Regions from separate parts of the Novilysobacter luteus genome, predicted to be linked through region 2. Evidence: predicted binding sites of a transcription regulator. Region 2 holds the regulator's gene; the other holds the start of a gene.
The links. Region 2 encodes FliA, which starts transcription of late flagellar genes. Its sites were predicted from a motif close to TAAAGTTTNNCNNNCNNNGGCCGATAA; they were not measured.

Region 1 (15,693 bases), 550 kb from region 2:
GATGGGACCTGGTCGCCGAACTGCGCGTGGCCGACCTGGCCGAGCTGTCCAAGGTGCTGGAGCGCATCCGCGGCATCCCCGGCATCAGCGGCAGCGAGACCAGCGTCCACCTGCAGACGTTCCGGGGCTAGGCAGTGCGCCCGACGGAGCGCGCCTAGTCGTCCAGCTTTTCCACCGCCGCCAGCATCTCCCGCACATGGCGGCTGGGGTTCATGTCGGTGTAGGCCGCGACGATCGTGCCGTCGGGCGCGATCGCATAGGACGTGCGGCTGGCCCATTCGGGCTTGCTGTCGAGCACGGCTTCGTACTCGCCGGCGATCCGCGCGCCCGGGTCGGCCGCGACCGGGAACTTGCCGGCACACGTGCTGGTGTCGTTGGAGAACGCCGCCAGCTGGTCGACGTTGCCTGCTGTCACCCCGATCACGCTGGCCCCGTGCGCCGCGAAGTCCTCGATCGCCCGCGAGAACAGCGACGCCTCCAGGTTGCAGCCGGGCGTGTTGGCCGCGGGGAAGAAGTAAACGACCACCGGGCCTTGCTCCAGCGCCTCGGCGAGTTCGAACGTGAACCCTTCTCCCGCCAGATAGGCGTCGGCGGTGAACTCCGGGGCGGCGTCGCCGGCCTTGAGTTCGGCCTGGGCGGGGAAGGCGAGGGCGACGGCGCAGGCGGCGCCGAGCAGCGCGGGCATCAGGGTCTTCATGGGATCGCTCCGGCAGGTGGATGGCAGGGGGCAGCGGCAGGCGCCTGCGGTGCAGGGCCGGCCTGCCATCGTACGCCCGCAAACGCGTACCGCCGGTCGCCTGCACACGCGGGCGGCCGGGGCGGTGCGCTAAGGTCCGGACTCCCTCAACGGCACGGACACCACCATGCAGATCAACGACATCATTGCCCAGACCGGCGGCCTGTCCTCGATGGCACGCGAACTGGGGATCAGCGAGCAGCAGGCCGCAACCGGAGCGTCCGCGCTGCTGCCGGCCATCATGGGGGGATTTCGCAAGCAGGCGCAGGGCGGCAGTGGCGGCGCGGGACTGGCCGGCCTGCTCGGCCAGCTCGGTGGAGGCAGCCTGCTCGAGGAGGTGCTCTCGCCGCAGCCGACCCCGGTGGGGCATGGCAACAACGTCCTGGGCGAGATCTTCGGCTCCAAGGACGTCAGCCGCGCCGTCGCGCAGGATGCCTCGGCCCGCACCGGCCTGGATTCCTCGTTGCTCAAGAAGATGCTGCCGATGCTGGCCATGCTCGCCGCGGGCTACATGGCCCGCCAGAACGCGGGCGCCGCCGGGGCGCAGCAGGGCGGTGGCCTGGGTGGGTTGCTCGGCGGGCTGATGGGCGGCAGCGGAGGCGCGGCGGGGACCGCCGGCGGCCTCGGCGCGCTCGCCGGCCTGCTGGACGCCGATGGCGACGGCAACCCGCTGGACGACATCCTCGGGCGGCTTGGCCGCTGAGCGCGGCATGGGCCGCAAAGCGCGGCCGGACAACGCCGGACAGCTGAACCGTCCGGCGATGCCTGCCCAAAGGCCAACTTAGGACACTGCGCCCCGGACCCGAAGCAGGGTAAAACGGACGGTCGAACCACCAACACCGTTCCCCGGGGGATCCACCTTGAACAAGACCCTGCTCAGCCTGGCGACCGTCGTCGCCCTTGGCCTGGCGTCCGCGCCGGCCGCCGCCCACGACACCTGCGTCGACGATGCCTGCCACACGATCGCGCTGTTCGACGGCGCCCACGACGCCGGTGGCGGCAGCACCGACGCCATCCCGGCCAACCGTTTCGGCACCTGGGGCATCGACACCGCCGGCATGGACACCAGCGTCGACCCCGGCGCGGACTTCTTCGACTACGTGAGCGGTACCTGGGCGAGCACGACGGAGATCCCGTCGGACCGCTCCAGCTACGGCTCGTTCCTGGTCCTGCGCGACCTGTCCGAGGCCCGCGTGCGCAAGCTGCTGGAAGGCTACGCGCTGGGTGACCCGGCCACCGGCGGCGACGCTGCCAAGATCGCCGCGCTGTACCACGGCTTCATGGACGAGGGGACGATCGAGAAGCTCGGCGCCGCGCCGCTGCAGCCGCACCTGGACGCGATCCGCGCCGCCGCCGACAAGGATGCGATCGCCGCGCTGATGGGCCGTCGCAACGAGAGCTTCGGCGGCACGTTCTTCGGCGCCTACGTGTCCGATGACCAGAAGAACCCTGACACCTACGCGCTCTACCTGAGCCAGTCCGGCCTGGGCCTGGGCGACCGCCAGATGTACCTGGACGAAAAGTTCGCCCCGCAGCGCGAACGTTACGTGCAGTACGTCGCGCAGATGCTCGAACTGGCCGGCTGGGACGCGCCGCAGGCCAACGCCGAGCGGATCATGGCGATGGAGACGAAGATCGCCAACGCGCACTGGACCCGTGCCGAAAGCCGCGACCGCGACAAGACCTACAACCCGGTCGAACTCGCCCACATCGAGCACACCGCGCCGGGCTTCCCGTGGGCGACGTTCTTCAAGGCCGCCGGGGTCGACTACGCCGAGCGCGCGGTGATCCGCCAGGGCAGCGCCTTCCCGCAGATCGCCCAGGTGTTCGCCGAGACCGACCTGGACACCCTCAAGGCGTGGCAGGCGTTCCACACCACCGACAACGCCTCGCCGTACCTGTCGAAGGCGTTCGTCGATGCCGAGTTCGACTTCCGCAGCAAGCTCCTGTCCGGCACGCCGGAGCAGCGCCCGCGCTGGAAGCGCGCCGTGGGCTATGCCGAGTCCGCGATGGGCGAGGCGATCGGCCGTGACTACGTCCAGCTGTACTTCCCCGCTGACGCGAAAGCGAAGATGGACGACCTGGTCGCCAACGTGAAGGCAGCGATGGGCGCGCGGCTGGAGCAGCTGGAGTGGATGAGCCCGGCCACCAAGGCCGAGGCGGCGAAGAAGCTGGCCAACTTCGGCCTGAAGATCGGCCACCCGGACACCTGGCGCGACTACACCGCGCTGCAGATCGCCAACGGCGACGTGTTCGGCAACATCCAGCGCGCCTCCGCGTTCGAGTGGGACTACGACCGCGTCCGCATCGGCAAGCCGGTGGACGAGGCCGAGTGGGGCATGACCCCGCAGACCGTCAACGCGTACTACAGCTCGGTCAAGAACGAGATCGTGTTCCCGGCCGCGATCCTGCAGCCGCCGTTCTTCGACCCCGACGCCGACCCGGCGGTGAACTACGGCGCCATCGGCGGCGTGATCGGCCACGAGATCATCCACGGCTTCGACGACCAGGGCCGCAAGTCCGACGGCAGCGGCCTGCTGCGCGACTGGTGGACCGCGGAGGACGCCACCCAGTTCGAGGCCGAGGCGGCCAAGCTGGGCGCCCAGTACGAGGCCTACGAGTTCCCGCAGCTGCCCGACATGCACATCAACGGCAAGGTCGCGATGGGCGAGAACATCGGCGACCTGGGCGGCCTGACCATCGCGCTGGAGGCCTACCGCCGCTCGCTCGACGGCAAGCCGGCGCCGGTGATCGACGGCTTCAGCGGCGAGCAGCGCCTGTTCATGGGCTGGGCGCAGGTCTGGCGCACCCTGTGGCGCGACGACGCCCTGCGCCAGCAGCTGGTCAACGGCACGCACTCGCCTGGCCACATCCGCGCCTTCGCCCCCCTGCGCAACATCGACGCGTGGTACGAAGCCTTCAACGTCACCGAGGCGGACCCCCTGTACATCGCCCCGGAAGACCGCGTCCGCATCTGGTAACCCGCAACGCCCCCCAAAAGCCCCCGGCACCCCCGGGGGCTTTTTTTACCGCCCGCCCCCGTAGGAGCGACGTAAGTCGCGACCCACTGACAAAAAAAGCGCCACGCTCAACGCACACCACCGATCACGCGAAACCGAGAACCCGTAACCCCGTAACCCAACCCATCGCGACTCACGTCGCTCCTACATCGCTCCTACACCGCTGCCCCAACGCCCGGTGGGAACGATGCCCTTCGCAGATCCCCGGTTCACCACACACCAACCCCCACGACGCCACCATCCAGACGTACCGCGCCACCACAGCGCACCTACCTGGAGGCCCCCGATGACCCCGTCCGTCCCCCCGGTCCACGACCCCCGCGACGTCCCCGGCCAGGCACCGCATCCCGCCCGTGACCCGATCCCCGACCAGCCGACCGATCCCATCCCCAGCCGCCCGGTCGATCCGATGCCTGACCGCCCCGTGGACCCCATCCCGGACCGCCCGGTCGACCCGACTGCTCCGCCGCCCCTGCGCGAACCCGAGGGTCCACCGCCGCACCCCGAACACTGATTCCGGCGCGTGCCAGAATCGGGCGCACGCCTGGTTGCGACGATTCACAGGGACGCCGATGAAACGCATCACCCGCATTGCCTGCGCTGTGCTGGCCGCCGTCGTGGTGGCCGGCTGCACGTACCGGATCAACGAATCCAACATCGTGATCGCGCGGAGCGCGCCGCCGGTCGACCTGTCGGTGCTGCATGCGGAGTTCCCCGGCTACCGCATCGAACCGGCCGCCATCACCACGCCGGATGGAAACCGCCTGCAATCCCTGCGGTTCGTCCGCGAGGACGCGGTGGCCACCGTGCTGTACTTCGGGGGCAACGGTTACACCGTCGCGCGGTTCGCTCCGCGTACGCTCGCGGTGTACCGCGACCTTCCGGTCAACGTCGTGCTGGTCGACCACCGCGGCTACGGCGGCAGCAGTGGCACGCCGACCGTCGAAACGCTGATGGCCGATGCCGGCCTGGTGCACGCGCAGGTGCGCGCCGACCCCGCGTTTGCCGGGATGCCATTGCTGCTGCACGGCCATTCGCTCGGCAGCTTCATGGCCGGGCACGTCGCCGCCGAACGACCGGTCGACGGCGTCATCCTCGAAAGCTCGGTAACCACCACCGAGGACTGGACCGCCCACCTGCGCTCCCAGCAGCGCTGGTGGGTGCGCGCGCTGGTGTGGCGCGTGCTGCCCGACGAAGGCCTGGCCCGCATGGGTAACAGCCGCGCCGTCGCCGCGCTGGACGAACCGGCGCTGTTCGTCGTCGGCGCCGATGACGACATCACCCCCGCACGCTTCACCCGCGAGCTGTTCGACATCGCCCCGCTGGCCGAAGACCGCAAGCGGCTGCTGGTCGTGCCCGGCCGCGGGCACCAGGACGCCACCGACACCGACGCCTTCCGCGAGGCAATGGCGGCGTTTGTGGAGCATGTGGTGGGGGCGGCGCCGCCGACGGGTTGACGTGCTTCCACGTGCGGATCTGTTCGGACGGCTGGTCAACATCCATGAAGCAGGACGGCGGTAATCCGTGATGCGCGTCGCGTCCCAACGGGGCCGTAACACTGTGTCCACCCACCGGTAATAGAACGCACCGGACGCTCGGCCGCGCAGGGGGATCGCAAGGTGCTGTCCGCGTCGGCCATTCGTCGCCGGGCGGCCCAACCAAGGAGACGGTCGATGAAACAGCGGACGCGATTCACCCGGTGGTTCGCCCTGGCGTGCTGCCTGGCCCTGGGCACGGTGGCGATGACCAGCAGCGCGGGGAGCAGTGCAATTCCGTCGAGTTCGGTGGTCTATTACGACGACGCCGGCAACGTGATCGGCGTGCGGATGTGGGGCTGCGGCGACCCGGGCTGGGGCGAGACCTCGCGGCGGTCGAAGTTCTACCCCGGCTGCATCATGTAGTGGCAATGGCATGCACGGCGGGCGGATGCTCGCCGTGCATGCCGGTCGTCGTCTGTCGATTCCTGGGGACGCCGGTCGTCGCACCTGTACAAGGCCGGCGAGCGCATGGGCGTGCCGGCCACACCTCATCGACTGCAGGAGAGCGACATGGCCGTTGACGCAAAACCGAAGGGACCCGCTTCCTACTTCCCGTCCATCGAGCAGCGCTATGGCAAGCCGGTGTCGCACTGGTTCGCGGTGCTCGACGGCGTGGGGGACCGGAAGCACATGGAGCAGGTGGCCTACCTCAAGGCCGAGCACGGGATCGGGCATGGCCATGCCAATGCGCTGGTGGCGTACCACAGGGGCCGACAGCCAGCCTGAGATTTGCCTACCCTGCAGGTGGTTGCCCGGCTGGCCGCGGCCGACAGCACCTGGTTCGCGCCGAGCGAGTCGGCCTTCCGCGTCGACGATCTCGACGCCTTGCTGGCACAGCTGCAGGCCGCCGGCATCGAGGCGATCGATGGCACGCAGTCGCACGAGAACGGCAAGTTCGCCTGGGTCATGGACCCGGATGGCAACAAGGTCGAGCTGTGGGAGCCGATGGTGTGGGATGACGGCAACAAGGCCGGCTGAGGAGGGCGTGGCAGGGAACTCGGCCGGCGGGCCGTGGTCGACTCCGGGTCCCCGTCGCGCCGCGGCGGGGGCGTCAACCACACAAGGAAGGATCCCATGTCGCTACGCACGTTGTTGTTGACCGTTCTCCTCGCGCTGGGCTTGCCCGGCCCCGCGCTGGCGGGCAAGGCCAGTTTCGGTTTTGCAGTCGAGCTCGATACCAGCGGGTTCATGCTCAACCCGACCATCGAGGCCGCGTCCATCGCCCGGATCGCCGAGGGTTCGCCCGCACAGAAGGCGGGGCTCCGCGTCGGTGACCTGCTGCTGTCGGCCAACGGCACGCCGGTGGCGGGGGCGAAGGCGAAGAAGCTTTCGGCGCTGATGGACAGCCTGGGCCCCGGCGACCTGCTGCGGCTCAAGGTGCGCCGGCTGGACGGTACCGAGTCGTTGGTCGAGGTGGTGGCAGGCACGCGCTGAGACGCAGCCAACCGCCCCGGGCCGGTAACGCTGGTCCGGCGCCGGTCGTCGTCGTATGTTCGTCCGGTCATCGACGACGCCACCAGGGGAACCACCGTGCCAAGACTGTTGCGCAACGTGCTTGCCGTGATCGCCGGCGTCGTGGTCGGCAGCCTCGTCAACATGGCGATCGTCTCCGTCGGGCCGTCTCTGGTGCCGCCGCCGACGGGCGTGGACGTGACGAGCGCCGAAAGCCTGGCCGCGTCGTTGCACCTGTTCGAGCCTCGCCACTTCGCGACGCCGTTCCTCGCGCACGCGGTCGGCACCTTTGCCGGGGCGCTCGTCGCCTGGCTGCTGGCGGCAAGCCACAAGGTTCGGTGCGCCTATGCGGTCGGCGTGGTGTTCCTGCTGGGGGGCATCGCGGCCAGCTTCATGATCCCGGCGCCGGCATGGTTCATCGTGCTCGACCTGGTCGTCGCCTACCTGCCGATGGCGTGGTTGGCGGGCCGGCTCGGCGCGCGCCTGCGCCGTTGAGTACGCAACGGCTGGCCCGCCTGGCCTCGATCATCTTCCACCCGGCGGTGGTCATGGTCGGTGCCGCCGTCGTGGCGACGGGTGCGGCCGAGGGCGGCGCGCGCCTGCGCTGGCAGGCGTTGGGCCTGACACTGGCCGCGGCGGTGGTGGTGATGGGGTACAGCGCCTGGCAGACGCGGTCAGGTCGCTGGACGCATATCGATGCGTCGGAGCGGCACGAGCGCGCCCAGCTCAATCGCTTTGCCTCGTGGCTGTTGTTGGGCATTGCGGCGATCCTCGCCGTGCTGGGGTCGCACCGCGGCATCGTCGCCGCGATCGGCCTGTCCGGCTTGATCGTGCTGGCCGGCCACCTGTTGCGCGGGTGGCTCAAGGCCTCCCTGCATGTCGCGTTTGCGATGTTCGCGGCGTGCATCGCGTGGCCGCACGCGGCCGCCTTTGCGACGCTGCTGGTCGCCACGGTGGTGGTGGCGTGGTCGCGGCTGGTGCTGCGCCGCCACGCGCTCCGCGAGGTGGTGGCAGGGGCCGCATTGGGCGCGGTGTGCGGGCTGGTGTTCCAGTGGGGCATCGCCGCGTAGGGGCGAGCCAGCGCGCCACGTCCTTCAGCCGATGCCCACCAGCGACAGGACGACGGTCGCACCGACGCACCAGGCCACCACCCACAACGCGGAGCGGCCAAACACCGCTAGCAAGACCAGACCGACCGCGGCGATCAGCGCGTCGGCCATGCTGCGCACGCCCTGTGTGAGCACGGGGTCGTACAGCGCCGCCAGTAGCAGCCCGACCACCACCGCGTTGATGCCGGCGACCACGCGCGTGGCCCGAGGATGTGCCACCAGCCGCGACCACGCCGGCAGGACCGCGAGCAGCAGCAGGAAGCCCGGCAGGAACACCGCCGCCAGCGCAACCGCCGCGCCGGCAATCGGCGTGCCGGGCCATGCCTCGGCCCCCAGGAATGCCGACAGGGTGAACATAGGGCCGGGGACCGCCTGGGCGGCACCGTAGCCGGCCAGGAACACGTCTTCGCTGACCCAGCCGGGTTCGACCACGCTCTGCTGCAACAGCGGCAAGACCACGTGGCCACCACCGAACACGAGCGCCCCGGCGCGGTAGAACGCGGACGCGAGATCGGCCGTGGTCGGGCTGCTCGTCGGACCGGTGCCAGGCACGGCGAGCGCGATGGCTGCCAGGAGTGCGGCGGCGAACAGCGCCAGACACGCCAGCGCGGCCCCGCGGCCGTGCGGTACGGGCAGCGCCACGGGCTGGGATGGCGCGAGGCCGCGGCACAGCCACAGGCCGGCGACGCCACCGCCTGCGATGGCCGGGAGCTGGAACCAGGCATTGCCGGTGATCGTGAGCAGCGCGGCAGCGGCCAGCGCCAGCAGCGTGCGCGACCCGTCGGGCATCAGTGCGCGCCACATGCCGATCAGGCCGTGCGCCACCACGGCCACCGCGACCAGTTTCAGGCCATGCAGCACGGCGGCGCCGGGTCCGCCGGCCACGTGCGGTGCCACCACGGCGAAGGCCAACATCAGCAGCGCCGACGGCAGGGTGAACCCGGCGAATGCGGCGAGCGCGCCGGCCCAGCCGCCACGAAGCAGGCCGATCCCGAACCCGAGCTGGCTGCTGGCCGGCCCCGGCAGGAACTGGCAGATCGCCAACAGCTGCGCGAACTGCGGCTCGTCGAGCCAGCCGCGGCGCGTGACGAACGCCTCCCGCAGGTAGCCCAGATGCGCCACGGGACCACCGAACGAGGTGCTGCCCAGGCCCAGGAACACACGGAAGATCTCGAGCGCGCCGGTGGTTGCTGCGGGGGTCATCGCGCCGACGATAGGGGGTGCGGCGCGGTCAGGCCAACGTCAGTCGCAGCGCCAGCGCCGCCAGGGTCACCAGCAGCACCGGCAGCGTCAGTACCACGCCGACCTTGAAGTAGTAGCCCCAGGTCACCCGGATGTTCTTGCGGGCCAGTACGTGCAGCCACAACAGGGTGGCCAGGCTGCCGATCGGGGTGAACTTCGGGCCCAGGTCGCTGCCGATGACGTTGGCGTAGACCATCGCCTCGCGCACGGCGCCCTCGGCCTGGCTGGCGTCGATGGACAGCGCGCCGACCAGCACCGTCGGCATGTTGTTCATCACCGAAGACAGGAACGCGGTCAGCAAGCCGGTGCCGAGCGTCGCGCCCCATACGCCGTGCGCGGCGAAGACGTCCAGCAACTGCGCCAGGTGGTCGGTCAGGCCGGCGTTGCGCAGGCCGTAGACCACCAGGTACATGCCCAGCGAGAACACCACCACGTGCCATGGCGCTTCGCGCAGCACCTTGCGGGTGGATACGCGGTGGCCATGCGCGGCCACGGCCAGCAGCACCAGCGCGCCGGCGCCGGCCACCACGCTGATCGGGACGCCGATGCGCTCCAGCACGAAGAACCCCACCAACAGCAGCGCCAGCACGCCCCAGCCGGCGATGAACGTGGTGCGGTCCACGATCGCGCTGTCCGGGTGCCTGAGCAGGGCGATGTCGTAGTCGGCCGGGATGTCGCGGCGGAAGAACCACATCAGCATGCCCAGCGTGGCGGCCACCGAGACCAGGTTGACCGGCACCATCACCGATGCGTACTCGGCGAATCCGATGCCGAAGTAGTCCGCCGACACGATGTTGACCAGGTTGGACACCACCAGCGGCAAGCTTGCGGTGTCTGCGATGAAGCCGGCCGCCATCACGAAGGCGAGGGTGGCGGCCGGGCTGAAGCGCAGCGCCAGCAGCATCGCGATCACGATCGGGGTGAGGATCAGCGCCGCGCCATCATTGGCGAACAGGGCCGACACCGCCGCGCCCAGCAGCACCAGCAGCACGAACAGCCGGCGCCCGCGGCCCTTGCCCCAGCGCGCCACGTGCAGCGCCGCCCACTCGAAAAAGCCGGCCTCGTCGAGCAGCAGGCTGATGAAGATGACCGCGATGAAGGTGAAGGTGGCGTTCCAGACGAAGCCCCAGACCACCGGGATGTCGGCCAGCCCGACCACGCCGGTCAGCAGCGCGAGCGCGGCGCCCAGGGTTGCGCTCCAGCCGACGCCGAGGCCGCGCGGTTGCCAGACCACCAGCACGATGGTGGCGATGAAGATCAGCAGTGCCAGCAGCATGGCTCAGGCCTCTCCCGGCGGAAGGCAGCGGTTGCGGTCGCCGCCGCAGCAGTTGCGCGTCAGGAATTCGACCAGCGCAGCCATCGTCGCGAAGTCGGCGCGGTAGTGGATGTGTCGACCTTCGGCCTCGCCCTGGATCAGCCCGGCAGCGGCCAACTCCTTGAGGTGGAACGACAGCGTCGCGTTCGGCAGTGCCAGCGCCTCGGCGATCTCGCCGGGGGTGTGCCCATCGGGACCGGCTTCGACCAGCAGGCGGAACACGGAAAGCCGCGTGGGTTGCCCGAGCGCGGCGAGGGCGGTGGTTGCATTGTTCAATTCCATGTTTCTAGAATACTCGAACAATCGAACAAGGCAACGCCATGACGACGATCTCGGACCTCGGCAACCTGGCTGCGGCGGCGGTGGACATACCCGCCCGCGAAAAGCTGGGCCTGGACGCGGCCGGCCACCCGCCGCGCATCCTGATCCTGTATGGCTCACTGCGGCCGCAGTCCTACAGCCGCAAGCTCGCGCTGGAGGCCGAGCGACTGCTGCGCCTGTTCGGCGCCGAAACCCGCGTGTTCCACCCGCACGGCCTGCCGTTGCTGGACAGCGTCCTCGACGACCATCCACAGGTGCGGCAGCTGCGCGAGTGGTCGGAGTGGTCGGAGGGGCAGGTGTGGGTCAGCCCGGAACGCCACGGTACGTTGACGGCGGTGTTCAAGAACCAGATCGACTGGCTGCCGCTGGAGCAGGCCGGTGTCCGCCCGACCCAGGGCCGCACGCTGGCGGTGATGCAGGTCTGCGGCGGGTCGCAATCGTTCAACGTGGTCAATGCGTTGCGCCAGCTGGGCCGCTGGATGCGCATGGTCACCATCCCCAACCAGTCGTCGGTGCCGAAGGCGTGGCAGGAGTTCGACGACAACGGCCGGATGAAGCCGTCGCCGTACTACGACCGCGTGGTGGACGTGATGGAGGAGCTGGTCAAGTTCACCCTGCTGGTGCGCGGCAACAGCGACTACCTGTCCAGCCGCTACAGCGAGCGCAAGGGGGACCTGGCGGCGGCGACGCTGGCGAGCGCTTCGGGTGCGGCAGCGGCACCGCCTTCAACCGCCGTGGAGGCCCCTGCCGTGCAACCGGCGCGTCAGGCCTGTTGCGGCACCACATCGACCTGCAGCTGAGGACCGGCCATGAAGGTGACGATCCATCACAACCCCGACTGCGGCACCTCGCGCAACACGCTGGCGCTGATCCGCCACGCCGGCATCGAGCCGACGGTGGTCGAGTACCTGCGCGACCCGCCGTCGCGCGAACGGCTGGTCGGGCTGATCGCGGCGGCCGGGCTCTCGGTCCGCGATGCGTTGCGCAAGAAGGGCACGCCGTACGCCGAGCTCGGCCTGGACAACCCGGATCTGTCGGACGACCAACTCATCGACGCGATGATGGCGGTGCCGATCCTGGTCAACCGGCCGTTCGTGGAAACGCCACTGGGCACGCGGCTGTGCCGGCCGTCCGAAGTGGTGCTTCAGGTCCTGCCGCCGCTGACGGAGCCCTTTACGAAGGAGGACGGCGAGGTGATCGAGCCCGAGGGGCTCAGGGAACCACCGTCGTCCACTCCCGGCTCATGAACTTGGTCGTGGCCAGCGCCTCGGCCCGCTGAAGCTCATCGGGCTTCAGCGTGTCGACCGTGCCGCCGTGGCACTCGCGGAAGGTTTCGAGCATCTTTTCGATGACCGCCTCGCGCGGCAGGCCGGTCTGGCTGCGCAACGGGTCGACGCGCTTGGCGGCACTGGCGGTGCCCTTGTCGGACAGCTTCTCGCGGCCGATGCGCAGCACGTCGAGCATCTTCGACGCGTCGATGTCATAGGCCATCGTCACGTGGTGAAGGACCGTCCGGCCGCGCCGCGCCTGTGCCGCCCCGGCGATCTTGCCGGCGGCGGAGGTGATGTCGTTGAGCGGCTGGTACCACGCGTCTATGCCCAGGCCGGCCAGCGCGGCCAGCACCCACTCGTCCATGTATGCGTAGGCCTGCTCGAACCCCATGCCGTCGACCAGCGAGTCTGGCGCGACGATCGAGTAGGTGATGGTGTTGCCCGGCTCGATGAACATCGCGCCGCCGCCACTGATGCGCCGCACCACCTCGATGCCGTGGCGTTCGGCGGCGTCGGCATCGACCTCATTGCGCAGCGACTGGAAGCGCCCGATCACCACCGCCGGGCCGGCCCATTCCCAGATGCGCAGGGTGGGCGGGCGGTGGCCGCGACCGACCTCGTCCATCAGCACGTCGTCCAGTGCCATGTGCAGGGCAGGAGGTTGCGCCGGCGCGTGGATCAGCTGCCAGTCGTGGTCGCGCCAGTTGCTGCCACTCATGCCCCGGCCTCCGGCAGCCACGCCTCGAGTGCGCGGCGCACGGCCACCGCCACTCCCTCCGGCGTGATGCCGTACAAGGTCGATCCCGGCGCCAGCGCGTCCCGCACGACGGTGGCCAGCCGGCCTTCGGTCGCGTCGGCCGGCAGCCCCTCCAGTGCCGCGTTGATGGTCGCCAGCACCGCATCGGGATGCAGGAAGAAGTCGCCGCTGACCTGGACGTTGGCCAACCGGCCCGCGTCGATGTCGAGATCGACCACCACCAGCTTGCCGCCGGGAACCTTGTACTCGCCGTGCATGCGTGCCTCCGTCTTTGGGCCGGATGCTACGCGGCACCCCGGGGCGGCCACCTGACCTGGGTCAGGTGCCGCCGGATCGGTGGAGCTCGTTCCCGCCGGCGTCAGCGCAGGTCGACGTCCGCCACCTTGTCCTGGTAGTCCTTTTTCGGGTCGGCGCCCAGCAGCATCTTGACCCCGGCCAGCAGGCTGTTCTCGTTTTCCCAGAGCTGCGCGGGGCCGGCATCGAAGCGCAGCAGAGTGACCTTCGGGTCGTCCTTGCCACCTTCGAACCATGCAGCGATGAACGGGTTCCACAGGCGGTCAATGACCGCGCGGTCGTTGTCGATGCGCAGGTTGCCGTTGATCACCGCGAACAGCTCGTGGTCCTTCGAGGCGAAGGTGGCAAAGCCCGGGCGGGGCGTCGCCAGTTGCTGGGCGAGTTCGGTGTCGCGCGAGGTGAAGAACCAGATCGGCGAGCGCTCGTTCTCCACCAGCGCCGTCATGGGATGGATGTGGCCATCGGCCTCGTGGACGCCGAGCATGACGGTGCGGTCCTTGTCGAGCGCTTTCCAGAGGCGGGCTTCGAGTTCCTGTGGTGTGGGCATGGGTGCCTCGCTTGTTTGGGGGGAGAGGGCGCAGGTCTCCTGCGGCGCTTCAGGTTCTAGCGCGGCGGCCGTTATCGGGGCGTGCCCACGTGCCTGCATGGCCGGGGATCGATGGACAGGACGGCCGAAGGGGAAGCGATGGGCGGCATGGGCGGATCGGAGATGGGCGTGGTCGCGGGCATCGTGCTGGCGCTGCTTGCGGTGGCGGCGGGCTGGTGGCACCTGCGTCGCGCGCCGGCGGTGCTCCGGGCGACGACGGCCGCTTCGCCCGTTCACGGTGACGATTCCGAGCCGGTGGAGGACGCGGCCGACCCTGCCGTTCCGGTCGATGCGGCCGACCCCGCAGTGCTCGCGCGCGACCTGCTGGGGCGGTTCCACGCGGTGGCGCTGGGTGGCAAGCCGGTGGTTATGCGCCCCGGCCACGCCGAGGTGGTGGCAGGGACGGTCGAGGTGCTGGAGCACATCGAGGCCCGCCCGCACTACACCCCCCGCCGGCCGAACCTGCTGCCGCAACTGATGCGCAAGGTCAACGACCCCGACGCGTCGGGCAAGGCCATCGCGGCGATCATCGCGCGCGACCCGGCGCTGGCCGGCAACCTGCTGCGTTACGCCAACAGCGCCCTGTACCGGGTCCAGTCCAAGCCGGTCGAGAGCATCGAGCGGGCGGTTGCGCTGGTCGGCACCGACGGCATCCGCCAGATCATCGCGGCGGTGCTGGTGCAGCCGGTGATGGGCGCCGGCGGCGGTGTCTTCGCCCGCTTCGCGCCGGTCACCTGGGAACACACGCTGCTGTCGGCGGCCGCCGCGGCCGACCACGCCAAGCTGGTCGAGCGCGACGACGCATTCGCCGCGCAGTTGCTGGGGCTGTTGCACGGGCTGGGCGCGACCATCGTCACCCGTGTGGTGCGCGACCAGTACGCCCGCCAGCGCGGCCTGGTGGCCAACGCGTCGCTCGCGGCGGGCCTGCTGGACCAACGGGCGGCGCCGACCGCGTGCCGGCTGGCGCGCAAGTGGGAACTGTCGGGCCGGATCATCCAGGCGCTGGACGAGCAGGCGCTGGAAGACGCGGCCGCGATGAGCGCGCTGGGGCGCTCGTTGCGCTTCGGGCGGCTGGCCGGCAGCCTGGCCCTGCTGTCGCGGCAGGGGAGGCTGGATCCGTCGTGCGCGCTGCCCGCATTGGCCGTGGTCGAGCCGCGTTCGGCTTCGACCCCCGCCATCTGGGAGCGCCTGCGGCACGGCGTGGACTGAGCGCGGCGGCGCCGGGCCTGCGAAGATACGCGGCCCGAGCCGGCGGCCTGTGCCCCGGTCCCCACGCAAGGACTCCATGAAGACCCCCAACGGCCTGCAGGCGCTGATCGACGACGGCGTGATCGACGAGGTATTGCGCCCGCTCAAGAGTGGCAAGGAGGCCGCCGTCTACGTGGTGCGCAGCGGCAACGAGGTGCGGTGCGCGAAGGTCTACAAGGACATGGCGCAGCGCAGCTTCCAGCAGCGCGTGCAGTACCAGGAGGGCCGCAAGGTGCGCGGCAGCCGCGAGGCCCGTGCGATCGGCAAGGCCACCCGCTACGGCCGCAAGCAGCAGGAGGCCGCCTGGAAGAACGCCGAGGTCGACGCCCTGTATCAGCTGCGCGACGCCGGCGTGCGCGTGCCCGAGCCGCACGGCTACTTCAACGGCGTGCTGGTGATGGAGCTGGTGACGGACGCCGAGGGGTTCGCGGCCCCGCGGCTGGGCGAGGTGGAGCTGCCCGCGGAGCAGGCGCGCGACTTCCACGCCGTGCTTGTCCGGCAGGTGGTACGGATGTTGTGCAGCGGACTGATCCACGGCGACCTGTCGCCGTACAACGTGCTGGTCGGTCCCGAAGGCCCGGTGGTGATCGACTTCCCGCAGGTGGTGAGCGCCGCCGGCAACAATGCGGCGCGCACGATGTTGCTGCGCGACGTCAACAACCTCACCGCGTACCTGGGCCGCTTCGCCCCCGAGCTGTTCGACACGTGGTACGGCGAGGAGATGTGGGCGCTGTTCGAAACCGGCGACCTGCGGCCCGACAGCGTGTTGACCGGCACGTTCGTGCATGACGAGCGCCGGGTCGA
Region 2 (15,693 bases):
TGCCAGCGCGGCGTTGGCGACGTCCAGCGTCGCGCGCTTTCGCAGGAAGTCCTGCATGTTGCGGGTAATCGCCAGCGTTGTGCGGTCATCCACCCAGATGCTGCCGGCGCCGAGCACGACCATCGAGATGGCGGCCTGTTGCGAGGTGTATTCGGCCAGCGTCGGCAGCCACTCGGTGGCGACGCTGCTGGTGTAGAGCGTGCCGGATGCGTTGGCGCGCGACAGGCCCGAGACGTCGGCCATCAGCCCGATGACCTCGCGCAGTTCGGACGCGGCCAGGTCGCGCGCTGCGGCGGCACTGGCCACGTCGGGATGCTCACCCTTGGCGGCCTGCCAGGCAGTCTCGGCCTCGTCGAACGAGGCGGCCAGGGCATCCGACGGCGGCAGGTTGGCCAGCGCCCACTGCTTGGCAGTGGCCAGGTCCGACGACGCCGCGGAATGGGCCGTCTCGATTTCGGCGTCCGCCACGTCGTCACCGGCACCCTTGCGCACCATCAGCTGCCGGAACAGGTGCATCGACTGCATCGAGCGGTGCAGGCGCGCGATGGGGGCGACCGTCTCGCGTTGCAGGCGCGCATCGGACAACTGGGTCGCGGCGTTGACGATGACCATGCCGCCCAGCACGACGCACGTCACCGTGAAGGCGGCGCCGATCACCATGGCCTTCTGCCCGAAGCGCAACCGCGCCATCAGGCGGGTGGCTGGCGCAAGCGCCTGGTCGAGCAGGGAAGGGGGTGCGCGGTGTGACATGGAAACCTCGGCAATGGTGACCGCTGGCTGGGTCGACTACCCGACCATCGGCCTGCGCCGGCGAAACTTTAGGTTGCGGCGAGGCGGCGGACCGGGGCGGAACACCCGGCGGCGTGTTGCGCCTGAACGGGAGGCATTCGGCAAGCGTGGTGCTCGTCACAGTTCTGCCGCGGCTCGCACAAGTTCCCGCATTCGCGGCCGATGGAAGGGGCAACCCCCAGGCAGTTCCCTTCAAGGAGTCATCCCCATGTTGCGTTCGTTCTTCGTCGCCGCGCTGGCCGTGGCATTCGTCGCCCCCGCCTTCGCCTCCCCCGACCTCAAGCCGATCAAGCGGGTCGAGCCCGAGTACCCGGCCGAAGCCGTCCGCGCCGGTACCCAGGGCTTCGTCGAGGTCGAGTTCTCGGTCGACGCCGCCGGCAAGGTCGAGAGCGTCTCGGTCGTCAACGCCCAGCCGGCCCGCGTGTTCGAGCGCTCGGCGGTGGCCGCGGTCAAGAAGTGGTCGTTCGCTCCGGGCGGCGGTCGCGGCAAGGTGCGCCTCGACTTCGCGCTGTAAGGGCACGATGCCGCCGGGCAACCGGCGGCCTTGCGTTGCGACAAAAAAAAACGCGCCTTCCGGGGCGCGTTTTTCGTTTCGTGGATCGTGCGGTCAGGCCGCCAGCGCCTCGGCCACCAGGCCCATCTCGCTGCTGCCCATCAACCGCTCGATGTCGAGCAGGATCAGCATCCGCTCGTCGAGGGTACCGATTCCGGTCAGGAACTGGCGGTCGATGGTCGCGCCCAGCTCGGGCACCTCGCGGATCTGCTCGGCGGACAGGCGCACCACGTCCGACACGCTGTCGACCACGATGCCGACCACGCGGTCGGCGACGTTCAGCACGATCATCACCGTGAGCGGGTTGTAGTCGGCGGCCAGGCGGAACTTCAGCCGCATGTCGATCACCGGCACGATCACGCCGCGCAGGTTGATCACGCCCTTGATGTACTCCGGTGCGTCGGGCAAGCGGGTCACCGCGTCGTAGCCGCGGATCTCCTGCACCTTGAGGATGTCGACGCCGTATTCCTCCTCGCCCAGGGCGAAGGTCAGGAACTCGTTGCTGGCACCGTCGCCGTCCAGGCCCGGTGTGGGCTGGCGGGTCATCGAGTCGGGGCGGAAGCTGCTCATGGTGGGTCCTTGGTTGCGGTCCGGCGGCGCTCAGGCGGCCGACGGGAGGGGATTGGACTGCGCCAGTCCGCCGGCGTCGACGATCAGCGCGACCCGGCCGTCGCCGAGGATGGTCGCGCCCGACACACCGGCGATGCGGCGGTAGTTGGCCTCGATGTTCTTGACCACCACTTGCTGCTGGCCGAGCAGCTCGTCGACCTCCAGCGCCAGCTTGCGGCCGTCGCTTTCCACCACCACCGCGATCGGCGCCGGGGTCGCGGCGTTGGCGGCGGCGCCAGCGCCAGCCGGGTGGGGCAGGCGGTACTGCTCGCGCAGGTTGACGAGAGGCAGGTAGTCCTCGCGCACCTTCAGCACGCGGGTGTCATTGGCGATCGTGCGGATCTCGCCCGGGCCGGGCTGCAGCGATTCGATCACCATGTTCAGTGGCAGGATGAAGACCTCGTCGCCGACCGCCACCGACATGCCGTCGAGGATCGCCAGCGTCAGCGGCAGGCGGATCGACACGGTGGTGCCGACGCCCTTCTCGCTGCGGATCTCGACCTGGCCACCGAGCGCGACGATGTTGCTCTTGACCACGTCCATGCCGACGCCGCGGCCCGACAGGTCGGTCAACGCGTCGGCGGTGGAGAAGCCGGGGTGGAACACCAGGTCCCAGACCTGGGCGTCGGTGGGGTCGGCCGGCACCGGCAGGTTGCGCTCGGCCGCCTTGCGCAGGATGCGCTCGCGATCCAGGCCCTTACCGTCGTCGCCGACCTCGATGATGATGTGCCCGCCCTGGTGGGCCGCGCTCATGCTGATGGTGCCGGTCTCGTCCTTGCCCGCGGCGACGCGTTCGGCCGGCATTTCCAGGCCGTGGTCGATCGCGTTGCGCATCAGGTGCACCAGCGGGTCGACGATCTTCTCGATCACGCCCTTGTCCAGCTCGGTCGCCTCGCCCCTCGTCTTCAGCCTTACCTTCTTGTCGAGCCGGGTTGCGAGGTCGCGCACCATACGCGGGAACCGGCTGAAGGCGAACTCCACCGGCAGCATGCGCACGCCCATGATCGCTTCCTGCAGGTCGCGGGTGTTGCGGTCCAGCTGCTCCAGGCCGCCCAGCAGCGCTTCATGTGTGTTCGGGTCCAGCCCACTGGACTGCTGGCGCAGCATTGCCTGGGTGATCACGAGTTCGCCGACCAGGTTGATCAGGGCGTCGACCTTGGCGACGGCCACGCGGATCGAGGTCTCGGCGTCGCTGGCGCGGCGCGCGGGCACGTCCGCGGCGTCCGCGCCGAGGGCGGGCGCGGTAGCCGCGGCCGCATCGTCGGCATCCGGTGCAGCAGCGGCCGCCTCCGGCTGGACCGCGTCGATGGTCAGCTCGCACTGGTCCTCGACCCAGGCGAACGCCTCGTCGATCGCACCGCGGGCGACGCTGCCGGGCAGCATGAGGTCCCACGCCAGGTGGGCCTCGAACGGGTCGAGTTCGGAAAACGGTGGCAGGCGGTCGTCCAGGCAGGTCGCGCCGAGCTCTCCGAGGCTTTCGAGCTCGCGCAGGATCCGCAGCGGGTCGTTGCCGCTCATGAACAGCGACGGCTCCGGGCGGAAGCCGATGCGCCAGTGGTCCGGGCCGCCGGCCGTCATTGATGCGTCGGAACCGCCCGCGGCGCCGTCCACCGTTTCCGGCGACGCGCCGGCGAGGATCCGGTCCAGCCCGGCGCGCGCATGCGCGAGGGCCGCGTGGTCGATCGCGCCGTCACCGTCGCCGTCGCCCTGTTCGGCGGCGGCGAGCAGGCCACGCAGCACGTCGACCGCTTCCAGAAGCACGCCCACGGCGCTGCCGTCCAGCACGCGCTGGCCGCTGCGGGCCTGGTCGAGCAGGGTTTCCAGCAGGTGGGTCAGGTCGGTGACCCGGCCAAAGCCGAACGTCGCCGCGCCACCCTTGATCGAGTGCGCGGCGCGGAAGATGACGTTGACGACGTCGGCGCTGGCGCCACCGGCCTCCAGTCCCAGCAGGCCGGACTCCATCGCGTCGAGGCCTTCGCGGCTCTCCTCGAAGAACGCGGCGTGGAACTGGGTGATGTCCATGGCGCCGGGCTCCCTCAGCCCAGGACCTTGCGGACCGTGGCGAGCAGCTGGTCGGGGTCGAACGGCTTGACCAGCCAGCCGGTTGCGCCCGCGGCCTTGCCTTCCATCTTCTTGTCGCCGCCGGACTCGGTGGTGAGCATCAGCAGCGGCGTGAACTTGTAGTTGGGCAGCTGGCGCAGCTGGCGGATGAGCTCGATTCCGTCCATCCGCGGCATGTTGACGTCGGTGACGACCGCGTCGAACGACGCGGTGCGGGCGATGTCGAGCGCGGCCTGGCCGTCTTCGGCCTCGCGCACGTTGAAGCCGCCCGATGACAGTGCGAACGCGACCATCTGCCGCATGGAGGTGGAGTCGTCGACGATCAGTAGGTTGGCGCTCACGCGGGGTCTCCGGAGGGTGTATCTACGCCGAGGCTGGCGGCGAGCGCGAGCGAACGCGCGGCGTCGGCCAGGGTCGGCGAGGCGAGGGTGACGATGGTGCTGCGGCCCGCCGCGGCGCGGTCGCGCACGAAGGCGTGCAGCAGCTGCAGCCCGGCCGCGTGCACGCGCCGTACCTGGTCGCCGGCCAGCTGCACCGGCGCGTCGTCCTCGAGGTGCGGCAGCAGCGTGGCCTGCAGTTCGGCGACGTGCTCGATGCCGAGGTCGGGTTGCAGCGACAGTTGGGTCATGGTGGCGGGCGTCGGGCGGCGGGATGTCGTGAGGATTAACGGCGGTGTTGTGGCGGACTTGAGGGGAACGCCCCGTTCGGGCGGCTTACGCGAACAGCGCGTTCGCATCCAGCAGCACGACCGGACTGCGGCCGATCCGGGCGATCCCGAGGATCGCGCCGGCATCGCTGCCCGACAGCGGCGGCTCGATGTGCTCGCGCGCCAGCGTGGCAACGTCCTCGACCGCGGTCACCAGTACGCCGATCAGCTCGTCGTCGCGTTCGACAACGACGATGCGCGACTGCTCGCTTTCGACCACGTCGGCGCTGCCGAGCCAGCGGCCCAGGTCGAACACCGGGACGATGCGCCCGCGCAGGTTCATCACGCCGAGCACGGCCGGCGGGGCGTTGCGCATCGCGACGATCGGTGCCACGCGGACCACCTCCTGCACGCGGAGCAGTTCGAATGCGTAGTGGTCACGGCCGATGCCCAGGCGCAGCCAGCGGCCGGAACCCGAAGGTCGCGCCAGCCGGTGGGGTACCGTGGCGGACGCATCGGGCGAGGTGTGCCGCGGCATGTCTGCCGGGGCCTGTCGCGCGGCGGACGCAGGTGGGGGCTGCTCTGCAACGACGGGCGCGGCGACCACTGCGGGCCCGGGCGCGGGGTGTGCCGCAGCCGGCGCGGTCATCGCGATGCCGGGCATCGCAGGCAGGGCCGCGACATCGGCGACGTCGCACAGCAACTCGTCCAGGTAGGCATCGACCGCCAGGGTGGTCATGCGGCCTCCTGCTGCCGCGGCATCGCGGCAAGCAGCCAGTTGAGTGCGGAGCGGTAGGCGTCGGCGCCGCGCCCGGTGGGCAGCTCGGCCGCGGTCAGCGTGGCGGGGTCGCGCAGCCGAGTGTCCATCGGGATCGCCTTCGGCCAGACCCGGCCCTCGTACAGCTCGTGCAGCCGGTCCAGGCTCTGCACGCCCGAACGGGTACGGCGGTCATACAGCGTCGGCAGCACGTGCCGCGGCAACGGCCGCCGGCGCGAGCGCTCGACCATGTCGGCGGTGCGCAGCATGTCGGCCAGGCCGTGCAGGGCGAGCGGATCGGTCTGGGTCGGCACCACCAGCCGGTCCGCCGCCGCCAGGGCATTGACCATCAACAGGCCCAGCGTGGGCGGGCAGTCGAGCACGGCGTAGTCGAAGTTGGCGCGGGCGGCATGCAGCGCGCGGCCGATCGACAGGCCGAGCCCGGCCTGGGTCGCGCCCCGGCGCTCCAGCGTCGCCAGCGCCGGCTGCGCGGCGACCAGCAACAGGTTGTCGATGGCGGTGCCGCGTGCGAGCGAGCGCAGCTCGGCGGCGCCACCCGTGTTGAACAGGTCGTGGCTACCCGCCGGCGGCGGGTCGGTCGGCACCGCGAACGCGCGGGTCAGCGAGGCATGCGGGTCGAGGTCGATCAGCACCACGCGGGCGCCATCGGCGGCGAGGCCGCGCGCCAGGCATAGCGAGGTGGTGGTCTTGCCGACGCCGCCTTTCTGGTTGGCGATGGCCCAGGTCTGCATGTCAGGGGGCTCCCAGGGCGCTGCCGCCGGCCGCGGCGTCGGGCAGCGGGAAAAGCGGTTGCACGTCGCTGGCATCGGCCATCACCGGCGGCATCCGCTCGGTGACGGCATCGGGGCCCTGCGGCGCGGCGAGGATCACCAGCAGCACGCGGCGGTTGGCGTTGCGACCCTCGGCGGTGGCGTTGTCGGCAACCGGCTGGTGCTCGCCGAAACCGACCACGGCCAGCCGCTCGGGGCCGACACCGGCGCCGATCAGCTCGTGCACGACGCTGCCGGCGCGCGCTGCCGACAGCTCCCAGTTGGACGGGAACTGCACGGTGCGGATCGGCTGGTCGTCGGTATAGCCCTCCACGCGCACGGCGTTGGGCTCGTCGCGCAGCACGCCGGCCAGCCGGCGCACGGTTTCGGTTGCCACCGCGCTGGGTACCGCGACGCCGCTGGCGAACAGGATGTCGCTCTGGATCTCGACCTCCAGGAAGGTCTCGCTGCGACGCACCGTCACCAGCTTGCGGCGAACCAGGTCCGACAGCGCTTCCTGGATGCGCTTTCCGATCGACTGCAGCTGCTCGGCGCGCCGGCTCTGCGGTCCCTCGGCCGCCTGCATCGCGGCGGCCGTGGCGCGGGCCGTCTGCCCGAAGGTCGGCATGTCGAGCACCTGCAGCATGCGCGGCGAGTTGATCGGGGTCGCGGCCGATGGCCCGGCCTTGGAATCGGGCGTCTGCATCGACGGACGGTCGAACGAGGAACCGCGCAGCTGGGTCTGGCCAAGCTGGATCGGCGAGATGGTGCGCGGCGCGCCGCCAAAGGCCGACGACAGCGAATCGGCCAGCACGCGGTACTTGCCCTCGTTGAGCGAGGAGATCGCGTACATGACCACGAAGAAGGCCAACAGGAGCGTCATCAGGTCGGCGTACGGGATCGCCCAGGCCTCGTGGTTCTGGTGCTCCTCGTGGCGATGGCGGCGACCCATGCGCGGCGCCTCAGTGGACGAAGCCGTTGAGCCGCGCCTCGATGTTGCGCGGGTTCTCGCCCTGGGCGATCGCGATCAGCCCCTCGACGATCATCTCGCGCTCCTGCGCCTGGTGGCCGATCAGGCCCTTGAGCTTGCTCGCGATCGGCAGCAGCGCCAGGTTGGCCAGGCCGATGCCGTAGATCGTCGCGGTGAACGCGGCGGCGATGCCGTGGCCGAGCTGGCTCGGGTCGGCGAGGTTCTTCATGACCGCCATCAGGCCCAGCACCGCGCCGATGATGCCCAGCGTCGGCGCGTAGATGCCCATCCCCTCGAACACCTTGGCGGCGGCGACGTCGCGGTCGGACTGGCCGTGCAGCTCGATCTCCAGCATCTGCCGGATCGCCTCGGGCTCGACGCCGTCGACCACCATCTGCAGGCCCTTGCGCAGGAACGGATCCTCCAGCGCCTGCACCTCCGCCTCCAGCCCGAGCAGGCCCTGGCGGCGGGCGGTGCCGCTCCACTCGACGATGCGCGAGATGATCGCGGTGCGGTCCTGCATCGGCGGCTGGAATACCCAGCGCACGATGCGCAGGGCACGCTTGAAGGTGTCCATCGGCGTCTGCACCAGGATCGCCGCGATGGTGCCGAGCACCACGATCACGAAGGCCGCCGGCGACCAGAGGCCGGACAGCCCCGCGCCCTTGAGCACGCTGCCGCCCAGCAGGGCGCCAATCGCCAGTACGGTGCCGATGATGCTGAGCCTGTCCATTGTCCGCGTTATCGGTTCGTGGGCCGGATTCTTGAGGTCGCCATCGCTCAGCGACCCCCGCGCACGCCGGTGCGGTACAGCGCGTCGACGTCGAGGATCAGCGCCATGCGGCCGTCGCCGATCAGGCTGGCGCCGGCGTAGCCGGCCAGCCCGCGCAGCGTCCGAGGCAAGGCCTTGATCACCACTTCCTCGCGCCCGCGCACGCTGTCGACCGACAGGCAGAATCGCTGCTCGCCGGACTGCAGCACCACGGCGGTGGAGTCGGCCAACGTCGTCTCGGGTACGCCGAGCCACCGCCGCAGCGACAGCAGTGGCACCGGCTGCTCGCGCAGGTCCAGCACGGTCTGGCCGTCGACCTGCATCGCCGCGCCGCGCTCGTGCGACAGCACTTCGACCACGCGCACCAGCGGCAGCGCGTAGACGTCGCCGGCCAGTTCGACCAGCAGGGTCGGCAGGATCGCCAGCGTCAGCGGGACGCGGATCTGGAAGCGGCTGCCGCGACCGGGTTCGGACTGGATCTGCACCTCGCCCGACAGTTCGCGGATCTTCGACTGCACCACGTCCATGCCGACGCCGCGCCCTGACAGGTCGCTGACCTCCGCGCGGGTGGAGAAGCCGGCCATGAAGACCAGCTGCAGGCACTCGTCGGGAGTGAGCCGTGCCGCGGCCTCGGGTTCTATCAGGCCCTTGCGCACGGCGCTGTCGCGGATCCGGTCGGGGTCGATGCCCGCACCGTCGTCGCGCACCTCGATGGCGACGTGGTCGCCTTCCTGCTGCGCGCTCAGCACCACCTGGCCCTGCGCGGGCTTGCCGGCGGCCAGGCGGTCGTCGGGGCTTTCGATGCCGTGGTCTATCGCGTTACGGACCAGGTGCACCAGCGGGTCCGACAAGGCCTCGACGAGGTTGCGGTCCAGCTCGGTCTCCGCGCCGATGACCTCCAGCTCGACCTTCTTCTGCAACTGGCGGGCGACGTCGCGTGCGAGCTTGGGGAACCGCGAGAACACGCGGCCGACCGGCTGCATGCGCGCCATCATCACCGCCGACTGCAGCCGCGAGGTGGCCGCGTCCAGCGTGGTCACCGCGCGGTCGAGTTCGTCGTCGCGCAGGCGCGGGCGGATCGTCTTGAGCCGGTTGCGCGCGAGCACGAGCTCGCCGACCAGGTTGACCATCGCGTCCAGCCGGCGCACGTCCACGCGGACCGTCGGGTCTTCCTGGTGCGCGGCGGCGGCGGGCTTGCGCGGCGCGGCGGGTGCAGCGGGTGCCGGTAGTGGCACCGCCGGTGGGCTGCCCGCGGTCGGGGAATCGGATACGGCCGACGTCCCCGGCGCGCCATCAGCCTGGATGCCGGGAATGCCGCCGTTGCCGTGCAGGCTGTCCAGCAGCGCTTCGAAGTCGAGATCGTCGATGTCGTCACCGCCGGCAGCCGGGCCGCTGGCGTCCGCCTGTGCCGTCGCGGTCGCCGATGCACCGGCACGCAGGGCGTCGAGCAGGCCCTGCGGCGCCGGCATCAGCACTTCGCCGGCGGCGACGCAATCGAGCAGGTCCACCAGCAGGTCGAGCGACTGCTGGGCACCGTCGAAGGCCTCGGCGTCGAGCGGCACCTCGCCGCTGCGGGCGGCATTGAGGCGGTCCTCGACCGCATGGCAGATCGCCACCATCGGCGGGAAGTCGAGGAAGCCGGCACCGCCCTTGATGGTGTGGAAGCCGCGGAACACCGCATTGAGGCATTCGCGGTCGGCCGGGCTGCGCTCCAGCGCGACCATCTGCTCGCCCAGCTGGTCGAGGATCTCGCGCGCCTCGATCAGGAAGTCCGCGCAGATATCGTTGCCGGTGTCGTCTTCAAATGCAGCATTCATGGCCTGCCCCCTGCCGCCGTAGGAGCGACGTCAGTCGCGAACCACTGACAACCGGATGGACGGCGCCAATCCAGGACGCGCACGATGGCCGCCCCCGCGATCGTCGCGGTGTCGCGGCGTACCTCAATGGTTCGCGGGTCGCGACTGACGTCGCTCCTACAGGAATGGGTGCGGCGGCGCATGGGCGTCAGAGTCCCAGCGAGGACAGCAATTCGTTGGCGTCGTCCTGGGTCGCCGGGGCGGCGTCCAGTCCGGCGATCGACGGGCCATTGCCGCGATTGGACAGGTGCAGCGGCTCGCTCGGGCCGGTGACGTCGCCGAGGCCTTCCTGCACGGCGCGCACCAGCTCGACCACGCGCAGGATGATCTGCCCGGTGAGGTCCTGGTACCCCTGCGCGGCGGTCATTTCCGACAGCCGCTCGCGGATGCCGGCAATGGCGTCGACCTGGGTGGCGTGCCCTTCCTGCAGCTTGCCAAGCAGGCCCGAGCATTCCTGGATCAGGTCCAGGGTGCGCATGCTGGCGGTCTCGGTGAGGGTCACCACGTGCTCCAGGCGGGCGCAGGCGTCCGGCAGCGAGCCGTGGCCGGTGTGTTCGGCGGGGCCGCCGAGCGCCAGTTCCAGCTCGCGCGCGATCCGCGCCAGGCCCTGCACGAACGGCTGCGTGCGCCACTGGATCAGCTCGTCCACGTTGGCCCGCCAGCCGGCATGGTCGTCGTGCTCGAGCGCCCACAGCGCCGCATGCAGGCGCCGCGTGATCAGCTGGCGGTCCTGCACGGGGATGGCCGTGGCCGGCGAACCGGCATCGGTGCTCACGCCGCGCTCTCCAGCCGCTCCCAGATCTTGCCGAGCTTGTCGCCCAGCGTGGCCGCGGTGAACGGCTTGATCACGTAGCCGTTCACGCCAGCCTGGGCGGCCTCGATGATCTGCTCGCGCTTGGCCTCGGCCGTCACCATCAGCACCGGGGTCTTGGCCAGGGTGGCGTCGGCGCGGATCGCCTTGAGCAGGTCGATGCCGGGCATGCCGGGCATGTTCCAGTCGGTGATCACCAGGTCGAACGGACCTTTGCGCAGCTCGACCAGCGCGCTGGTGCCGTCGTCGGCCTCGGTGGTGTTGAAGAAGCCCAGGTCGTTGAGCAGGTTCTTGACGATGCGGCGCATGGTCGAGAAGTCGTCGACGATGAGGATCTTGATGTTCTTTTCCATGGGTCAGGCTCGTGCGGGTGTTCGGGAATGGGGGGCAGCGGCGCAGTCAGACGTCCTGGTCGAGCTGGGCTTCCTCGCGCCAGTCGCCCAGGCGCGCGCGCAGGCGCAACATCGCCTGGCCGTGGATCTGGCAGACCCGCGACTCGCTGATCGACAGCACCGCGCCGATCTCGCGCAGGTTGAGCTCCTGCTCGTAGTACAGCGACAGCACCAGCTGCTCGCGTTCGGGCAGGTCGCCGATGGCGCCGCCGAGGGCTTCGCGGAACGCGGAGTGCTCGAACTCGCGCGCCGGGGTCGCGTTGGCGGTGGACGCCAGCCGCGGCTCGCCGTCGTGCTCCTCCAGGTGCGCATCCAGGCTGATCAGCTGGCCGCGCGCGGCGTCCTCCAGCATGCGGTGGTACTCGTCGAGCGATACCTCGAGCCGGGCGGCGACCTCCTGCGCGGAGGCGGCACGGCCGGTGTCCTGCTCGACACCGCGGGTGGCGGCGACCACGTCGCGGTACTTGCGATGGACCGAGCGCGGCACCCAGTCGCCACGGCGGATCTCGTCGATCATCGCGCCGCGGATGCGGATGCTGGCGTAGGTCTCGAACGCCGCGCCCTGGTCGGCCTGGAAATTGCGACCGGCGTCGATCAGGCCAAGCATGCCGGCCTGGATCAGGTCGTCGACCTCGACGCTCGCCGGCAGGCGCGCGGCGAGGTGGTGGGCGATGCGGCGCACCAGCTCGCCGTGGCGCTCGACGATGAGCGCGGTGTCGCTGGGCTGGTGGGCGCGGTAGGCGGCTGCGGCGGTGCTCATGCGGCGGCACTCCGGGACGGTTGCGCGATCAGGCGCTCCATGAAGAACTCGACGTGGCCGCGCGGGCCCGGCGGGCTCTGCCACTGGCCGGCACGCCGGGCGATGTCGCGGAACGCGGCCGAGGCGGGTGCCGACGGGAACGCGTCGACCACCGCTTCCTGCCGCTGCACTGCGCGGCGCAGCCATTCGTCGCGCGGGATCGCGCCCAGGTAGTTGAGGGTCACGTCGAGGAACTTGGAGGTGACGCGCTGCAGCTTGTCGAACAGCTGGCGCCCCTCGGCCGCGTGCTGCACCTGGTTGGCGAGGATCTGCACCCGGCTGACGCCGCGGTCGCGGCTGAGCACCTTGATCAGCGCGTAGGCATCGGTGACCGAGGCCGGCTCGTCGCAGACCACCACGATCACGTCCTGCGCCGCCTGGCAGAAGGTCAGCACGCCGTCTGCGATGCCGGCCGCGTTGTCGACCACCATGGTGTCGATCGGCACGTCCAGCTGGCTGAAGGCGTGCACCAGGCCGACGTGCTGCTGCGGCAGCAGCTCGGTCATGTGGCGCTTGCCGGAAGCGGCCGGGACGATCCACATCCCGCCGGGGCCTTCAAGCAATGTGTCGCGCAGCTCGCAGCGACCGGCCAGCACATCGGCCAGGGTGAAGCGGGGCGACAGCCCGAGCATCACGTCGACGTTGGCCAGGCCCAGGTCGGTGTCCAGCAGCAGGGTGCGCTGGCCGGCGTTCTGCAGCGACAGCGCGAGGTTGACCGAGACGTTGGTCTTGCCGACGCCGCCCTTGCCGCTGGCGACCGCGATCACTCTGACGGGAGCGGGGCGCACGGACTCCGGCGCAGCGCCGGGCTGCGTCGCCGGGAAAGCGGGATTGTGGTCAGGCGACGGCATGACGGTCCTCGGTGGCAAGGGGGTTATCGGCAGCACGGCGCAATTTCTCCAGTTGCAGCACGAGGCGGGAGGCGTCGGCGTGGGCGAGGTCGGTCGCGACCTGCTGTCCGGCGGTGGTGTAGGCCAGGCTCAGGCCGTTGCGGATCACGGTCGACAGCGCGGCGCCGAGGCGGCCGGTCTCGTCGAGCTTGGTCAGCACCACGCCCTCGGGCGTGGCCATGCGGTACCGGCGGACCACCTCGTTCATGTCGTGCGGGTGGCCATTGGCCGGCAGCACCAGCAGGCTGCGCACGTTGCGGGTGGCGCGCAGCCAGGTGATCTGGCCGAGCAGGGCGCGGTCGCGGGCGCCATAGCCGGCGGTATCGACCACCACCAGCGGGTAGTCCTGCAACTGGTCCAGGGTCTGCTGCAGCGCCTCGGGGCCGTTGGCCTCGCAGACGGTGATGCCGAGGCGGCGGCCGTGGGCGTGCAGCTGCTCGCAGGCGCCGACGCGCTCGAAGTCGGTGGTCACCAGCGCCACGTCGCGGGCCCTGTGGCGGGCGGCAAAGCGGGCGGCGAGCTTGGCCGCGGTGGTGGTCTTGCCGGCACCGGTCGGGCCGACCAGGGCGATCACGCCACCGTCGTCGATAGGCTCCTCGCGGCTGATGGTCAGCATCCGCGCCAGCTCGGCCAGCATCGGGGCATGCACCCGCGCCGGGTCCAGCGCCGGGTCGATCTTCGCTGCCAGGGTCTGCGCCAGCGTTTCGTCGCAGCCGTAGCCCAGCAGGGTGTCGAATGCCGCGGCGCGCGCCGGCGAGCCGCGCAGTCGCTCAACCGCGAACTGCCCCATCTCGCGCTCGATCAAGTGGCGCATGGTGGCCAGTTCCTCGCGCATCGCGGCGACGGCGGGATCGGCGTCCCAGCGCGGGACGGCGTGGAGGTGGCGGTCGGTCGCGGCGGCCTCGGCGGCCTCGTCGTGCCGCGCGACTGCGTCGGTGCTGTCGTCCAGTTCGGCGACCGGTGCGAGCGACAGTTCGATCGCCTCGGCGGTGGCTGACGGGTGCGCGGGTTCTGCTTCGGGCGCCGGCTCGGGCAACGGCTCCAGGCTCAGCTCGAGCTTCGGGGCGGGCGTGACATGGACCTGCGGCGCAGCGGCGGCCTCCGCAGCCTCCGGCGACGGGTGCTGCCGCGGCGGCGCAGGCGGGGAAACCGGGGTGGCCGGCATCTGTGCGGCCGGCGCAAGCGCGGCGGGCGACAGGCTGACCACGTCGTTGGCGGGTTCGGCGTCGGCGACGTTGGCCGGCACCGCGCCGAGCGCGGCCATCATCGCGTCGAAGCGGCTCTGGCCGGCCTCGGCCACAGTGGCATCGTTGCGCGCGGTGTCGCCGTGCGAGGCGCCGGAGGTGAGCTCGGCCAGGGTCGGTTCGTTGGAGGCCGGACGGACCGTGTCGCCGATCTTGAACACCGCGCGGGCACGGGTGGCGAGCGTTTCGCGGACCGAAGGGGCGGGGGCCGTGGAGGCCGCGGCGCGCGCGGCGGAAGGCACCGCGGCGGAAGGCACCGCGGCGGGTTCGGCGGCGGCTGCCGGCGCGGCATTGGCGGTGGTCGGCGAGATCCGCGGCGTCGCCGCACGAAGGGCCTGGTGCACAAGCGCCTCGTCGTAGTCGGTGGCCGAGACCACCTCCACCCCTTCCGGACACGGACGGTTGGAGAGGATCACCGCATCCGGGCCTTGTTCGTCGCGGACCATCCGCAGCGCGGTGCGCATGTCGCTGGCAATGAATCGCTTGATTCTCATCAACTACCCCTGACCACTCCGGCGTGTGCCGTTCTCGTTGCGTCCTGCACCGCCGTGGCGGTGCCTCGTTGTGTTCAGCCGATCGCGCCGACCAGGCGCAACCGTTTGTCTTCCGGCACTTCCGTGTAGGCCAGCACCGACAGCGCGGGGACGCTGTGGCGGACCAGCCGCGCGATGGTTGCGCGGATGCCCGCCGGGACCAGCAGCACCGCGGGTTCGCCGCGGCCTTCCTGCTGGGTCACGCACTCGCTGAGGTTCTGGTGCAGCCGCTCGGCAAGTCCGGGTTCCAACGCGGCCCCCTGGCCGTTGACCGAGTCCTGCAATACCCGTTCCAGCGCTGGCGCCAGGGTGTAGACGGGCAGTTCCGGGTTGAGCCCGTTGAGCTCCTGCACGATGAAGCGGCCCAGCGCGGTGCGGACCGCGGCGGTCAGCGTGGCCGGGTCCTGGGTGTGGGCGCCGTGCTCCAGCATCGCCTCGACGATCTGCCGCATCTGCCGCAGCGGCACCTTCTCCACCAAGAGCGACTGCAGCACGCGCACCACCACCGACAGCGGCAGCAGCTTGGGCGTCAATTCCTCGACGAGCTTGGGCGCCGCCTTGCCGACACTGTTGAGCAGCTGCTGCGCCTCCTCGTGGCCGAGCAGTTCGGCGGCGCGCTCGCGCACCACGTGGGACAGGTGGGTGGCCACCACGGTGGCGGCGTCGACCACGGTGTAGCCCAGCGACTCGGCGTGCGCGTGCTGGCTCTTCTGGATCCAGACCGCGTCCAGCCCGAACGCCGGGTCCTTGCCGGGGATGCCTTCCAGTGGGCCGAACACCCGGCCTGGATCGAGGGCGAGCTCACGGTCGGCATGCAGCTCGCCGGTCGCCACCGGCACGCCGTGGACGAGGATGCGGTACTGGCCGGGCGCCAGCTCCAGGTTGTCGCGCACGTGCACGGCCGGGATCAGGAAGCCCAGGTCCTGGGTCAGCTTGCGGCGCACGCCTTTCAGGCGCGCCAGCAGTTCGCCGCCCTGGCTCTTGTCGACCAGCGCGATCAGCTTGTATCCGACCTCCAGCCCGAGCGGCTCGACCGGGCGCACCTCGTCCCAGCTCAGTTCGGCGGTGGTCGGCGCGGACGCCAGCTCGGCGGCCTCGTCCTCGACCCGCGCATCGGTCGCGCCGCGCTTGTGCAGCCGCCACGCCGCATAGCCGAGCACCGCGGCCAGCACCAGGAACGGCAGGTTGGGCATGCCCGGCACGATGCCGACGAGCCCCATCAACAACGCGGCGACGATCAG

Region 1: a site for FliA is predicted at 13,651-13,677, ahead of KOD61_RS05865 (HDOD domain-containing protein). Genes of this name have one in related genera too.

Annotation. Positions count from the first base shown of each region.
Region 1 covers NZ_OU015430.1:1,242,729-1,258,421, forward strand. Annotated here, with positions in the region: gene KOD61_RS05765 (Lrp/AsnC family transcriptional regulator) at 1-131, shown strand, start outside; gene KOD61_RS05770 (peroxiredoxin) at 155-697, opposite strand; gene KOD61_RS05775 (DUF937 domain-containing protein) at 864-1,439, shown strand; gene KOD61_RS05780 (M13 family metallopeptidase) at 1,597-3,717, shown strand; gene KOD61_RS05785 (hypothetical protein) at 4,043-4,270, shown strand; gene KOD61_RS05790 (alpha/beta hydrolase) at 4,329-5,213, shown strand; gene KOD61_RS05795 (DUF6289 family protein) at 5,430-5,657, shown strand; gene KOD61_RS05800 (DUF4287 domain-containing protein) at 5,805-6,020, shown strand; gene KOD61_RS05805 (VOC family protein) at 6,024-6,272, shown strand; gene KOD61_RS05810 (PDZ domain-containing protein) at 6,369-6,728, shown strand; gene KOD61_RS05815 (hypothetical protein) at 6,825-7,241, shown strand; gene KOD61_RS05820 (phosphatase PAP2 family protein) at 7,238-7,816, shown strand; gene chrA (chromate efflux transporter) at 7,841-9,058, opposite strand; gene KOD61_RS05830 (arsenic transporter) at 9,087-10,373, opposite strand; gene KOD61_RS05835 (ArsR/SmtB family transcription factor) at 10,377-10,694, opposite strand; gene arsH (arsenical resistance protein ArsH) at 10,733-11,533, shown strand; gene arsC (arsenate reductase (glutaredoxin)) at 11,543-11,980, shown strand; gene KOD61_RS05850 (lipoate--protein ligase family protein) at 11,946-12,722, opposite strand; gene KOD61_RS05855 (biotin--protein ligase) at 12,719-13,018, opposite strand; gene KOD61_RS05860 (pyridoxamine 5'-phosphate oxidase family protein) at 13,120-13,602, opposite strand; gene KOD61_RS05865 (HDOD domain-containing protein) at 13,714-14,850, shown strand; gene KOD61_RS05870 (PA4780 family RIO1-like protein kinase) at 14,927-15,693, shown strand, end outside.
Region 2 covers NZ_OU015430.1:697,469-713,161, forward strand. Annotated here, with positions in the region: gene KOD61_RS13080 (methyl-accepting chemotaxis protein) at 1-750, opposite strand, end outside; gene KOD61_RS03195 (energy transducer TonB) at 998-1,303, shown strand; gene KOD61_RS03200 (chemotaxis protein CheW) at 1,397-1,888, opposite strand; gene KOD61_RS03205 (chemotaxis protein CheA) at 1,943-3,973, opposite strand; gene KOD61_RS03210 (response regulator) at 3,988-4,353, opposite strand; gene KOD61_RS03215 (STAS domain-containing protein) at 4,350-4,640, opposite strand; gene KOD61_RS03220 (chemotaxis protein CheW) at 4,726-5,397, opposite strand; gene KOD61_RS03225 (ParA family protein) at 5,394-6,167, opposite strand; gene motD (flagellar motor protein MotD) at 6,169-7,137, opposite strand; gene KOD61_RS03235 (flagellar motor protein) at 7,148-7,888, opposite strand; gene KOD61_RS03240 (chemotaxis protein CheA) at 7,936-9,744, opposite strand; gene KOD61_RS03245 (protein phosphatase CheZ) at 9,932-10,558, opposite strand; gene cheY (chemotaxis response regulator CheY) at 10,555-10,947, opposite strand; gene KOD61_RS03255 (RNA polymerase sigma factor FliA) at 10,994-11,746, opposite strand; gene KOD61_RS03260 (MinD/ParA family protein) at 11,743-12,636, opposite strand; gene KOD61_RS03265 (flagellar biosynthesis protein FlhF) at 12,623-14,413, opposite strand; gene flhA (flagellar biosynthesis protein FlhA) at 14,488-15,693, opposite strand, start outside.